One region of the Ureibacillus sp. FSL E2-3493 genome, then DNA from elsewhere that is predicted to be linked to it. Evidence: riboswitches for the same ligand, from Rfam matches in the RefSeq annotation. Region 1 holds a riboswitch; each other region holds the start of a gene.
What was found. Region 1 has a riboswitch for cobalamin ahead of MHH69_RS17460 (hypothetical protein). Riboswitches for the same ligand answer to the same signal wherever they lie in the genome.
Positions count from the first base shown of each region.

Region 2: it holds a riboswitch for cobalamin, as region 1 does, so the genes downstream of both, MHH69_RS10530 (hypothetical protein) here and MHH69_RS17460 (hypothetical protein) in region 1, are expected to answer to the same signal.
Region 3: it holds a riboswitch for cobalamin, as region 1 does, so the genes downstream of both, MHH69_RS03740 (FecCD family ABC transporter permease) here and MHH69_RS17460 (hypothetical protein) in region 1, are expected to answer to the same signal.

Region 1 covers NZ_JBBOPK010000001.1:3,396,415-3,401,172, reverse strand. The annotation lists gene MHH69_RS17480 (DinB family protein) at 1-494, opposite strand, end outside; partial or broken gene MHH69_RS17475 (DUF523 domain-containing protein) at 666-1,129, shown strand; gene MHH69_RS17470 (RBBP9/YdeN family alpha/beta hydrolase) at 1,250-1,795, shown strand; gene MHH69_RS17465 (MazG nucleotide pyrophosphohydrolase domain-containing protein) at 1,858-2,181, opposite strand; cobalamin riboswitch at 2,377-2,556, shown strand; gene MHH69_RS17460 (hypothetical protein) at 2,806-3,018, shown strand; gene MHH69_RS17455 (M14 family zinc carboxypeptidase) at 3,143-4,186, shown strand; gene MHH69_RS17450 (IS1182 family transposase) at 4,305-4,758, opposite strand, start outside.
Region 2 covers NZ_JBBOPK010000001.1:2,053,051-2,057,808, forward strand. The annotation lists gene cobS (adenosylcobinamide-GDP ribazoletransferase) at 1-64, opposite strand, end outside; gene MHH69_RS10520 (bifunctional adenosylcobinamide kinase/adenosylcobinamide-phosphate guanylyltransferase) at 76-645, opposite strand; gene MHH69_RS10525 (ABC transporter substrate-binding protein) at 778-1,731, opposite strand; gene MHH69_RS10530 (hypothetical protein) at 1,734-2,282, opposite strand; cobalamin riboswitch at 2,432-2,608, opposite strand; gene MHH69_RS10535 (Fur family transcriptional regulator) at 2,669-3,091, opposite strand; gene MHH69_RS10540 (metal ABC transporter permease) at 3,088-3,948, opposite strand; gene MHH69_RS10545 (metal ABC transporter ATP-binding protein) at 3,963-4,709, opposite strand.
Region 3 covers NZ_JBBOPK010000001.1:684,864-689,621, reverse strand. The annotation lists gene MHH69_RS03750 (cob(I)yrinic acid a,c-diamide adenosyltransferase) at 1-439, opposite strand, end outside; gene MHH69_RS03745 (adenosylcobinamide amidohydrolase) at 436-1,902, opposite strand; gene MHH69_RS03740 (FecCD family ABC transporter permease) at 1,907-2,890, opposite strand; cobalamin riboswitch at 3,072-3,261, opposite strand; gene MHH69_RS03735 (acyl-CoA dehydrogenase family protein) at 3,341-4,546, opposite strand; one part of gene MHH69_RS03730 (IS3 family transposase) at 4,744-4,758, opposite strand, start outside.

The DNA.
Region 1 (4,758 bases):
GGAGCTTCCATACCATATTTTGTCCATTCCTCTTTTGACGGACCATAAATGCCTGGAACAACTAATCCTGCTTGTCTCATTAGAACGGTCATTTGTCCTCGATGGTGGCTTTGGTGTTGGATTAAAAACATTAACAGTGAACCGATGGGAATTTGTTGACCTAAAAAATTAATCACTTCATTCATTGTATGGTCAGTCCAATGACTTTTTAATGCCTGTAAGAATGCACTATTAGCTTGTTTATAACTATCTGCTATAAATTTAGCTGAAATAGGAACCGGATAGTCATTATTAGGGGCTTCGAACGTTAAGTTTGTATTTGAAGTAATAATACGAATAGCAGTAACCGTATGCCAAGCAATTCGGCCTAATGTCCAATTTTGTGATGTTATTTCCTGTTTAAGAGATTCATCCGTTAAATGATTAAGTATTCTTTGTGTAGCATCAGCTTCAAACTCCCAAGATCTCAAAAAATGGTCTAATGTTTGGAACATAACCTTCCTCCTAAAATAGTAGTTTTCACTTCTATGCATCTATAATTTCATTATATTCTCCTTAAAATGGAAAAAGACTTATGCTTAATCTATTGGATTAACCAATCAAATTTCAAACAAATAACTTTGTAGTATAATACGATAAAGTCTTTATATGGGGTGGGGAAAAAGATGATATTAGTTAGTTCGTGTTTAGCTGGAAACCCAGTAAGGTACAATGGTACGTCATGTTCGGATAGTACAATTCAAAAATTAATCGATGATCAGAAGGCCATCCCTATTTGTCCAGAGCTATTAGGAGGTTTTGAAACACCTAGGGAACCAGCTGAGATTATTAACGGTGAGGTTTTGATGTTTTGGCAGGAAAAGCAAAAGTGATGGAACGCTCTGGGAATGACGTCACCGAATTATATTTGAAGGGTGCTAGAAAAACCCTTGAGATAGCAAAAGAAATGAAAGCTACATATGTAGTGTTGAAAGTATTTAGTCCATCATGTGGTAGTCAAAAAATAAATAACGGAAAGTTTATTGGAGAACAAATAAACGGAGCGGGTGTAACAACAGCGTTATTAAAAACGAATGGTATCAGTGTTATATCTGAACTAGAGTTAGAAAAATTAAAAGATGAAATTTAATAGCAATATTCTAGCAATCGTTACTAGTATTAGCATTTTAAAATTTCTTCGCTATTACTCCTTTGGATATATCCCTATCTGGAGGGGTGTTTTTTATTAAATTAAAAGGAGAATCATTCTATGAATAAATTATATTTAATCGATGGTTATGGAGGTTCGCCAGAAATAAATTGGCTATCTAACATTGGACAAAAATTTAAGGATGATTTTGATATTCACATTATTCCATACACAGATCCTACCGAAGCTAATGTAACGCAATGGGATTTTGATTTGGAAAGGGGAATTACAACCCCTGAAGATGCTTATTTTATATGTCATAGTTTAGGGTGTGTTACGTTCTTAAGATACTTACAACGACATCATGTAAAAGTGAAAGGAGCCATTTTAGTTTCTGGTTTCGTAGAGGAGGTTGAAAATTTCCCACAATTTCAACCTTATTTCAAAAACCTAGATGAAGGTTGTTGGAAAGATTTGATTGGGGATGCTTATGTCATTTCTTCTAAAACGGATCAAATTATTCATTGGAAACTAACATATGAACTATCTAATTTGTTGGAATGTCCATTTATTTTATTACCAATTGGTGGACACTTTACATCCGGAGAAGGAATCGTTAATATGCCTGTTGTTGAGAAGTTAGTGAAGGCTAACTGGTTAGGTTAATACTAAGGAAAAAACGCCTCTTTAGAATGTAACTTTCTAAAGAGGTTTCATTATGTAAATAGTCATTTTAATAGTTTATACCGCTTATCTAACTTATCACGATGGGACTGGAAAACATCTTCTAAAGAAATATCGTATTTGTTAGCAATTACAATAAGATTGCCTAATACATCTCCGAGTTCTTCGGTTAATTCTTGTTTTTGCCGTTCTAAAGTTCCATTACTTTCATCAGGTCGATCTCTTCCAATTTCAAGTGTTCGAATTGCCCGTGCAACTTCGCCCGTCTCCTCAGCTAAAAAACCGATTCGAATAAATATATCTAACTCTGACCATCCTCTTTTTTCATAATAGACTTTAACCCATTCTTGAAATTCATTCACATTCATAACTAAATACCCCCTTCAATAACCACAATATTTTCAGCATATCAGAAAACATGAATAATGGGAAAAGGCTGTTAGTGCCAAGTATTTAAACGCCTGCAACATTATCCATACGCTATATGGAGAAGGTACTCATTTTCAAAACAATAGTTTGAATATTTTAATCCTTTTGTTTTTTAGGTATAATATATAGTAATTACATAACGTGTAAGAATAGGTGCTTATGAGAATAAGCTTAAAAGGGAAGCTTGGTGAAAATCCAACACTGTCCCGCAACTGTGAATTCGGAGCAAATCAATAGATGCCACTGTGTAAATGGGAAGGCGTTGATTTGTGTTGATGAGAAGTCAGGAGACCTGCCTAATTCTAGTACACACCAAATACCTACGTGGAAATAGGTGGTGTTCTGTGCGAAATTGAACGTAAAAAAAATCGGTTTTTTTACGCTTTTTAAGTATGCATAGATAAGTCCAAAGCTATTTCTGAACTCAGGAGTAGCTTTTTTATTTGGGTTATGTAAAAAAGGAGGCTTATCAGATGGATGTTATTAGTACGGTAGTAGGTTACCAGTATATTTGTGGAACTCACAGGAAAGAAAGTTTTATGGTATGAAAGGGAGTGGGAGAAATGCCATCACATTCAATAGCTTTTTATGAAGAGCAATTTAAAGTATATATTATGGAGAATATGCTCGGCGAGAAAACAGAGACGTTAAAGGATTTTCTCCTCCAATTAATCGATGATCATCAAAATGATTATAAAGAAATTAATTATGCTTATTTAAAGGTAAAGAAGGAGTTATTGGGCACCAAAGATAATATTGAAAATGGTAAATTATGATAAAGGGACTATATTTAGTAATAAATAATGATAGTTTTCCTCTATATACATTCAAAGTAATGATAGATTATATTAATTTATGAATAATATAAATATTCAGACTTTTGAATGTGGAGGGGTTAAGATGAAAAAGAAATTGTTTGCACTATCGTTAACGGGAATGATGACATTAGGAGCTGTTGCACCATCTGCGTTGCCTGTTTATGCTGTCGGTGAAGGACCAAACTATAATGGAAACGAATCGATTCAAACTTCTAATCTATATACTTACGAAGAAATGGTAAAATACTTGAAAACCCAAGATGCAAAACAAGAAGCAATGGAGCTTGAAGTTATTGGTCAAACAGTGAAAAATAGAGATATTTATTTAGCAAAATATATGACTGACCCAAGCAATCCAACTGTACTATTTTTAACTCAACAGCACGGAAATGAACAATTAACAACTGAAGGTGCTTTAGAGTTTATTAAGCATCTTGGTACAAATAAAACAAAGGGTGTTCTTGAAAATGTAAATGTTCTTATTGTACCGATGTTAAATGCGGATGGTGCAATGGGTGATGTAAACTTTTCCCTTGAAGATTACGTGGCAGATGGCGGACGTCATTTAACACGTTATAATGCAGTGGGGACTGACTTGAATCGAGATCATGTTGATAAATTACAACCTGAAACACAAGCACTACACGAAAATGTGCTACAGAAGTATGATATTGATTATATGATCGACCTTCATCATCAAGGTACTGAATATGAACGAGATGGAGAATTAGTATCTGGTTCAATGCTCTATCCGACAAACGCGAATGTAAAACCAGAAGTGTTAGAGAAATCCAAAAAACTAGGTGCAGTCGTATTCAACGCTGTTGATTCAACGGGTTGGGGTCATATTGGCAAATATAATGGTGGTAGCGGCGAAAATATTGGCCGTAACGGTGCAGCGGTCCAATATGATATAGCGACGCTGTTATTTGAAATGCGCGGAATGTCTGACCATGAGGATCCTTCACGAGTAATCGGTCAAAAAAGTAATGGTTATTTAATTAAACAAACGGTCACGACGTTGGATGCCACTGTTAGAGCGATCGCAGACGGTTCAATTGAAAATGCAGATATTAGTTTCTGGGATACATTAGATACACAAACTCAACGACCTTCTGAAGAGTAATTGTGAATTGAATAAGCGAAGAGGCTGGGACATAACTAGCTTCAAATAGTGAGAAAGGTGAATTTGAGGAAACTCAAATTCACCTTTCTCTATTTTGGTGTGTAAATTCTTTTTTTCTTTAGTTAATGGCCGTGAATTTTCTTAAATTCACAGCCATTAACGCGAGGCCCATTTCGTTTTCTACCTTCGATTTTCCTCGTACAGAAAATCGAGTGAAACGCAAATTAGCCTTCAAGAATCCAAAAACTGGTTCCACATCGATTTTGCGTCTTCGATAAATGGCACTTGTTTTCTCTTCTGAAAGCTTTGCTCTTACATATTCTTTTTGCTGTTCCCATTTTTCATTTACCATTAATTTTCGATTGTTGCCTTCTTTAGCTTTGGTACACGATGAACGGAATGGGCATCCCGAACAGTCTTCACACTCGTAAATTTTGAGCTTCCGTTGGAAGCCTGTGTGGTCATTACGGACAGAATAATATTGAAATTCAAGACGTTTTTGATTAGGACATGTATATGTATCGGTTTCTTCATCATACGTCCAGTTATCGGGATTAAATATGTTTTGTTTA
Region 2 (4,758 bases), 1.3 Mb from region 1:
TACGAATAGGGAAAGAAGAAAAAAATTGAAATGATAATAGAAGTCCAATCAAATGATGTTTCATAGTTCTCCTCCCTACTTCCAACGTTTCCTTAAACTATAGTCCATTTCGTATGCTTCGTCACACTTTTCAACAATCCATTGATGCATTTTCCCTAATAGGGAGCAATATCGATTCACTTCTGAAAACTTAGATTGAGCTTCATCCAATAATTCATTTGATACAAGCAATAAAATACAATCATTTACTTCTTTCCATTTTAGTACTTGTTCCTTTAACGCTTGTATATATCGGTTTATTTCATGTGTCCTTGCCTCTCCATTTAATAACTCCGTTTTATAGAGCACATTATTTAACCAAGTAGTAAGACAATCCCACACAACGATAGGATGTTCTGCAAACAACTCGTCATTAAATACTAAGTCATCTACAATTTCAATTGTTTCCCATTGAACGGAAGAGTTGAATCGATCTTGTTGATGACGTTTAATTCGTTCTGCCATCTCCTCATCAATTGCTACCCCAGATGCAATATAAAGTAGACGCTTTCGGTCATAGATTTGAAAAAGTTGCTTCGCATAACGTTCTGCGAAGGCACTTTTCCCACTACGAACACCGCCAGTAATAAAAATGATTTTCCCCATAAATAGCTCCTCGAAAAAATTCACAAAATAAATACGTTCTTTCCCTTATTAACCATATCAAATAAAATAAAAAAAATCTGCTATCTTTCTACGGCTAAGCATCGTAGTCATCAAGCAGATTTATTTACTTAATTATTCATTAAATAATTCTGGGTAAATCGTTTGGGCAATCATTTCAACTGCTTCACCGATACGTGGTCCTGGACGATCCATAATATCCGCATTTAATAGATACACTTCTTTATTTTGAACTGCTGAAATTGTAGACCATCCTTCTCTAGCTAATATTTCACCCTTTGGATCTTCTATATAATTTACCGTCGAAACAATCGCTTCAGGATTTCTTGTAATTAGATCTTCTTCTGTTACTGCAAACCATCCTTGTTGATCAGCATAAATATTTTCCACACCTGCTGCCTCAATCATTTCTTGTTGGAATGTACCAGAACCGATAGACCAAATGTCTGGAGCTGGTGAAATTTCAAAATAAACTTTTTTCTTTTGTTCAATCGACTTTGTTTTTTCTTGAACAGCTGCAATTTGAGATTGAATATCTTCTACAACTTGTTTTCCTTCTTCTTCCACTCCCATTACTTCAGCCATTTGTTCGATATCACCATAAACATCGTTAATAGAAGTTGCTGATTGAATAACGAATACTTTAAGTCCTGCGCTTTCCAATTGGTCAATTTGAGCTTCTTCTCCAGTTGTATAAGCAAATACGACATCTGGATTTAATTCAATAATACGTTCCGTATTTACTGTCATGGAATCTGTTACACGTTCGATTTTTAAAGCTTCCTCCGGATATGTATCATATTCCGATGCTCCAATAATTTGATCCCCTACACCTAGCTCGAATAAAATTTCTGTATTACTTGGTTGTAGAGAAACGATTTTTTCAGGGACTTCTTCAAAAGTTACTTCTTGTCCACGGTCATCTACTACTGTATAGGGACCACTTTCTTCCGTACTGTTTGTTTTTGAATCTGTATCATTCGTTGCTTTTTGTTCCCCATCAGAACAACCAACTAATAGCAATGAGATGGCAAGTGGTGCCATCCACTTCTTGTTGAAAAATTTCATCGTCACACTTCCTCTTTTTTTCTTTTTTTATTAGGATAGGATTTACTTATAAATGGGACTTCTTCAATACCATGCATTTTATTTGTATAAACAGCCATGACAAAAAATACATTGGCTAGTAGCCCTAAATAATTAAATAGTATTTCCGGTACTTCCCTCTCCTCACTTACTTTATGAAGAGCCCGGTAAGATTTTTTCGCTTCGCTACGACAAATATGTAAAAATGTTGCAGCTAGACACCCCTGAGGCAGTAAAAATTGCTTTATCTCTTCCCCCACTTGTTCAACATAAAAATCATATCGACTGCTTAACCAACTTAAATCTTCTTCTGTTACCGATAACTTCCCACGAACTGATCCATTTACGTGATAGGCCATCGGATGGAGTTTGTGCAAATCATCTAAAACAACTCGGCAATTCTCCTCTTCTTGCAACAAAGGCAATACTACCCCTATTTTTGTTGTAAGAGAATCAGTTCGAATCTCGAAGTCAACTAGACAACTTTTCTCCCTCATAAATGGATAACAGCTGTAACGGCTATCTTTTCGAATAGGAACACCCCTTTCTTAGTGATAACATCCCTTCGGATAGGAAAGCATGGCAATAAAAAAGCCAACCGAGAACGGATGGCATAAATTACAATATAGAACAAAAAAATTATAAAATAATGCCGCACATTCTCTTTAGTTCCGAAGAGGTTTGTTACGATCAGAAAAAGATAGGTCTCCTGGCTCGTGTTTATCGTTTCAAGAGCCTTCCCATCCCTTTAGACAGTGGCATTTTCTTGAAACAAACACATACAGTTGCGGACACAGCTTCGGCATCTCACCGAATTCCCTATTAAGCGTATCATCGCATCTTTTTCCTGCAAACGTATTCACTTAATTGCAATGTATCATATTTTCCCAAATAAATGAACAGTAATTTTTAAAGGAAGTTAAACGGTTTCATGTACACAATTTTGGCATTTCCCGTAAATCTCAAATTTATGGGATTCGATCGCACAATCTGGCAATTTCTCTTGTATCATTTCCATTGGACAAACAGAAATTTCCTTCACTTTTCCACACTCCATACATATAAAATGATGATGATGGTGTTCTGATTCACAATGCATTCGGAAATTTCTTTCGCCATTTAGCTCGGTTTCTTCTAATATGCCAAGATTAACAAAAGTAGCTAAATTTCGGTAAATTGTATCAAAACTCATTCCCGGGAAATCCTTTTTCAATACAGAAAGGAGATCTCGAGCAGTTAAATACTTATCCGTATCTTCAAACATATTCAAAATTAGCTCACGTTTATCTGTTTTTTTATAACCGTTATCTTTTAAAATTTCCCATGCTCTCGTAATATTCATTTAACTGCTCCCCTTCCTTGCTTTAAATGTAGAATGATCTTTTTTGTTATTATAACAATTAATAGGATAAGTATAGAAGTAACAACAATCGTTCCACCGGGTGCTAGGTTTAAATAAAAGGCACTGACCAATCCGATAATCACAGCAGCTTCCCCAAACAAAATGGAATAAATGATTGTTTGTTTAAAGCCCCGTGCTATTCGCATACTTGCCGCAACTGGAAGAGTAATTAAAGAAGAAACTAATAGTATACCGACAATTCGCATACTTGCTGCGATGACTAACGCCACAACAATCATAAATAAAAAGTGAATCCATTTTGCGGGTAGGCCACTCGCATTGGCATATTCCTCATCAAAGGATAAAACGAACATTTCTTTGAAAAAAGCAAATAAAAATAAAAAGACAACGATCGCAATACCGATGACAACCCATAAATCTTGTCTAGAAACAGCCGAAACAGAGCCAAATAAATAGCTCATTAAATCTGTATTAAAGCCACTAGCTAATGAAATAAAAATGGCGCTAAGACCAATTCCCCCCGACATAATAATCGGTATGGCAAGCTCTTCATAATGTTTATAAAGTCTACGTAATCGTTCAATTAAAATGGATCCACTAACCGATGCAATAATTCCTAAATAAATTGGATTTAATAATGCAAAGGCAGTGAAAGTTTGACTTAAATATAAACTTCCTGCAATTCCCGCTAATGTCACATGGGACAATGCATCCGCAATAAGGGACATTCTTCTTACAACAATAAATACACCTAATACCGGTGCAATCACTCCAATAATTAGCCCTGAGAAAAAGGCATTTTGTAAAAATTCATAGTTTAAAATTGCTTCAATCATTTGCCTTCTCCTCTTTAATGAATCTTTCGAACCGCATGGCCATACCAATTATCCAATTGATTTTGTGAAATCGTATCAAAATCCTCTTTATATCCATGGAAATGGATCGTTTGGTTTAAACAAGCTACATGGCTAATACGGTTGGAAACGGTATCGACATCATGGGTAACTAAAATAATTGTTTTATTTTGTTCCTCGTTTAAAGTTGCTAACATATCATAAAATGATTGGACATTTTCATGATCGATTCCGACAGTCGGTTCATCTAAAATTAAAATTTTCGGGTTAGAAATCAATGCTCTAGCAATAAACACCCGTTGTTGTTGACCACCTGAAAGTTGGCCGATATTACGGGAGCGGAACGCTTCCATTCCAACGGATTTCAATGCTTCCTCTACTTTTAAGTCAACATCTTTTGGCATTCGTTTAAATAACCCAACTTTTTTTGTTAATCCACTTTTTACGACTTCTTCTACTGTTGCTGGGAAGCCTGAATTAAATGCATTGGATTTTTGAGAAACATAGCCAATCCATTCCCTTTGACGAAAGGCATCAATGGGTTGCCCGAACAATTGAATTTCTCCTGTCATCGGTTTCAATAATCCTAGCAATAATTTTAATAGAGTGGATTTACCTGAACCATTCGGACCAAGTATCGCCAGAAATGCCCCTTCATCCACTTTAAACGATATGTTTTTTAATACTTGTGTATATTCATATTGAAAAGACACGTTTTTCATTTCAATCAATGTTTGACTCATTTTTCCTCTTCTTTCTAATTCATAATCATTACGATTTACAATTTGTTAG
Region 3 (4,758 bases), 2.7 Mb from region 1:
TAGGAACATCTTCTTTTTCGTTCATTAACGTCACTACTCTCCGCTCTGCACGACGTGTAACAGTACGAGCAATGTGAAGAGTTGCAGCTGCCGATGTTCCGCCTGGCAAAATAAATCTTTTTAATGGAGGTGCTTCATCAGATAAAGTATCAATACGTTTTTCTAGCACCTCAATGGATGATTCTTGTAGAGTATATTGTCGTTCCTTCATTACATTGGCCAAATCTCCGCCACAGTCAAATAATTCATGCTGAATCGTTTGTAAGTCTTCAATTAAATCTTGAAAAATCGTTGAGTCTAATTCCGTTATCGCTTTACCAATAAAAGAATTTAATTCATCAATAGTGCCATAAGCTTCTACACGTAAATCGTCCTTATTGACACGTCCGCCCATTAAGCTCGTTTTTCCTTTATCCCCTGTTTTCGTGTACAGTTTCATTGTAACGCCCCTCTTCGATAAATTTGAATTGCTTCCACTGTCGCTTCAAAAACGCCCCTCCCTATTACTTTACCAACTTCTGTAATAGGCCCACCATATTGCATATATTCTCCCTGCTGAGTCGCCGCAATAAGTAAGCTATCGGTCGGTGTACCTGTTGCCATCGTATTAGAAATGGTATCATACACCTTTTCATGATGTAATGCTTTCGTTTTCGCTTCTGTTGCAGTCATCATGCCTTGAACAAATGCTTCATCAGATAATTTTCCGTTAACAATTACCCACGTATTAATCGTTCCAACATGATTCTTATTATCCCTATCATATGAACGGGATACATCTATTGCGTTTCCAATTCCTGCTGTGACCATAACGATAACGCTTCCAAAAGGAGCTTCATATTGTTTTACAATAGCGTTTTTCGTATGAACTGCCGTCATCATGCCGACCGTATTCGTAGGGGAAAACCCTTCTTCTATTAAATATTGTAAAAACTCTTCTTTCACTTGATAAATATTATAATCTTGTTGAACAGTTCGATTAATAAAATTTGAATACCAACCTAATCCAGCATTATGAACTGCTGAAGATAAAACCCGTAAAGGAAAAGCAGATTTACATTCAACGTATTCATCTGTTATTTTTATATTCTCTACTGTAATTACCTTTTCCTTTGCAAGCTCGTTTAAATCAGGTAATATTGTCATTTGAGGTTTTGGTTGCTCCGGATGGGCTTGCATTGAAATTCTTGCTTTATATACATCCATTATTTGATCATCGATTAATACTTCATGGGGAACACCCTTTGCCCTTACTTTTCCATCCTCCATTAATAAAATTTCATCACAATATAGTGAAGCTAAATTAATATCATGAAAAACAGAAACAACCGTTAAGTCGTGATTCGTTACTTCCTTGCGAATCATATCTAATATTTGCTTTTGATGGGCAATATCTAAATGGTTTGTCGGTTCATCAAGTAAAAGTAAACTAGAACATTGGGCTAAAGCTTGAGCTATAAAAACCCGCTGTTGCTCTCCTCCCGATAAATATTCCAATTGAGCTTTTTCAAATTTCCTTACGCCTGTTTGTTCCATTGCATTAACAACTGCTTTTTCATCTTCTGTTTTCCAACTGGAAAAAAATGCAGACTGGTGAGGATAACGTCCTAGGGAAACGGTATCTCGAACCGTATTCGAAAAAGCTGTTGCATGTAGCTGTGGTAAAACCGTCATTTTTTTTGCTAATTGTTTCGGAGAGTAATCTTTAATTTCTTTACCATCAACATAAACAGTTCCCGTTGATGGTTTCATAATGCCGCTAATCACTTTTAATAAAGTGGATTTCCCACAACCATTTGGACCAAGAATACCTAACATTTTCCCTTTTTCCACTTCAAAGGAAATGTTCGAAAGTATTGGAGTTGAACCATAACCTCCAGAAATATTTTGGACCTTTAACATAACCTCACCCCCTACTTTTTCTTTGTTTATAAAATATAAATGAAAAAACAGGTGCCCCTATAAAGGCTGTAATTACACCTATCGGTAGTTCTGAAGGGGAAATAATCGTTCGGGAAACTAAATCACAAATAATTAATAGACTAGCTCCGTTAAAAAAGGACAAAACCAATAGATGACGGTGGTCTGCTCCCCATAGCATTCTTGTCATATGAGGCACAACTAAACCAACAAATCCGATTGTACCCGAAACAGCAACGGCTGCCCCTGTTAACATGGAACCTCCAGCTAGTATCGCATACTTACTTTTCTTTACATTTACCCCTAACGATTGGGCCCGTTCGTCTCCATACATCATGGCATTCAACTCTCTTCGGTTGAGCCATATAATAATTGTTCCAATAATAATAAAGGGTACAATCATTTGAACGTACGGCCATCCGCGCATGGAAACACTACCTAAAAGCCAACCCATAATTTCACGTAATTGTTCTCCTGTTAGGGCAATCATTAAAGAAATACAAGAACCTAAAAAGGAACTAAAAATGACCCCGGTTAAAATGAGCGTTTCCATTTTCATCGTTCGATCCACGAGTCGAGCAAAGGTTAAAACAAGAACCATTGTCAAAAAGGCACATATCATCCCTACAAAAGGTAACGAATATGAACCTATTATAGGAAGGGAAAGTCCAAAGAAAATTGTTGCTACCGCTCCAACAGATGCCCCCGAAGAAATACCTAATGTATAAGGGTCCGCCAGTGGATTTTTCAATAAGCCTTGAAACGCAGCTCCCGCAATCGCTAATGCGGCGCCTACTAAACCAGCTAAAACAACCCGGGGCATACGTATACTCCATAAAATGTTGTAGGCACTTTCATTCGTTTCTTTATCCCACAATGTTGAAAAGGGTACTTCTGCTGTTCCTATGGAGACACCTAACCAAATGCTAATTAATAATATTCCGATAGAGGAACTATAGGCGAAGAACATTTTTCTTTTCACACTGTTCCCTCATTCCTATTTTCTAGTAATCTATTTATCATAAATAATATTGTCATTGTTTCAATACCTCCCAAAAGGCAAAATAAAAAGTCTCTCAGTTTACGAGAGACTTTGAAAAATCGAAAAATAAACACTCCATCTTTACTGCCTCCCTTATCCTCGTAAGGTGCTATTCCTAACCATAAAGGCAGGTCTCCTGGCTCATGTTCATCGCAAACCTTCCCTTCCCATTACTTTTGTAACAGTGGACTGTAAGGCACGCTCCCATTTACAGTTGCGGGACAGCGTCGGAATTTCACCGACTTCCCTTTTACTCTTATAACAAAATCGCTATAAGAACCTTTATGTGTCATTATGAAGTTGTTCTTCCACATTATAACTTATAAAAAACAATTGTATAGAAAGATTTTAATAGAAAAAGGTAATTAAATAACTCTCCTATAAAGAATTATTTTTTGCCGTCTCTTGCAAAGCTGATTCGGCTAACTTTTTAATCGTTATATCATCCATAGGCGGATTATGTAGACCTGCACGAACATCTCGATAAAACCGTTGAAGAGGATTTGTCCGTTGCAAACTTTTTGCCCCAACTACTCGCATAGCCTTATCTACTACTTGGATTGCCCCATTCGTTACGACATGTTTTGCGACGTTTACAGCATTCATGATCGTTATTTTTTCCTCTTCCGTTACTCTTTTACCTTCTTTTTCTTTCCCTTTGAATTCTACATAACTTTGGGCAGCTCCATATAATGTAAAACGTGCCTTCGCTAATTCTAATTCGATTTCACCTAGTAAGGATTGAACGTTAGGTAAAGAAGCAATCGTTCCTTTTATACTGTTTGGAGAATGGGTATTGGCAAACTGAAGGGCATAATCCTGCGCCGCTTGAGCTATTCCTAAATAGGTTGCAGGAATAAGAAGTAACCAACCGTTCAACTTAAAACTAGCACTATTATTCGGTAACTCAACTAAGTCTGATTGATCAACATGGACATTTTCAAGGACTAAATCGTGACTAGCTGTACCTCGCATCGCCATCACATCCCACGTTTCTTCAATCGAAACACCGGAGTTATCTTTATGAATTAAAAAGAAGCCAATTTGTTCTTTTTCTTCAATCCATGCGGAAGTTAAGAAATAATCAAGGGCAAAGGATCCCGTTGTATAGCTTTTGCGCCCGTTAATTACCCAATGATTCCCTTCCCTTTTAGCCGATGTGCCCGGTCTTCCCCCTCGAATAGGACTACCTGTTGCAATTTCGCTTACTGCCCGATTAATAATAGCTCCTTTTTCTACTTCTTTTGCAAAAGCTGATAATTTTGATGGCTCCCAATATTGATTTTCATATAACTCTCCTACAGTTAATAGAGTCCAGCCTATAGCTAAAGCGGTACTACCATCATAACTCCCTAATGTTTCTTGGAGGAGAATCGAATCATAAACATTAAAACCTTCTCCCCCTAACTGTTTCGGTAAAGTTAATTTTGTATAGCCGATTTGACGTAATTGATGAATATGTTCAAGGGGAAATTGCGATTGTTCGTCGATTTGTTGAGCAGCCTTTTTAAATGGTTCCTCTAACGTTGCCAACTTTTCTATCCAAAAACGTTGCGGTTCTGTTTTTACAAACAATTGTTTCAAATGACCCATCTCCTAAAAAATTTATGTTATCCGTACCTTTCAATAAAATCATTTTACTTTTTAAGTTTTCCCTACGTCAATTCATAGTGCTCCGATATGAATTAAATCAATATTTCACCTTTTCGATTTATTTCTACCAATGCAAATAAAAAACCAGTCCCTTTTTGAACTGACCCAAAAAAGTTAGACATATTTTGTTAGGCGGCTTCCAA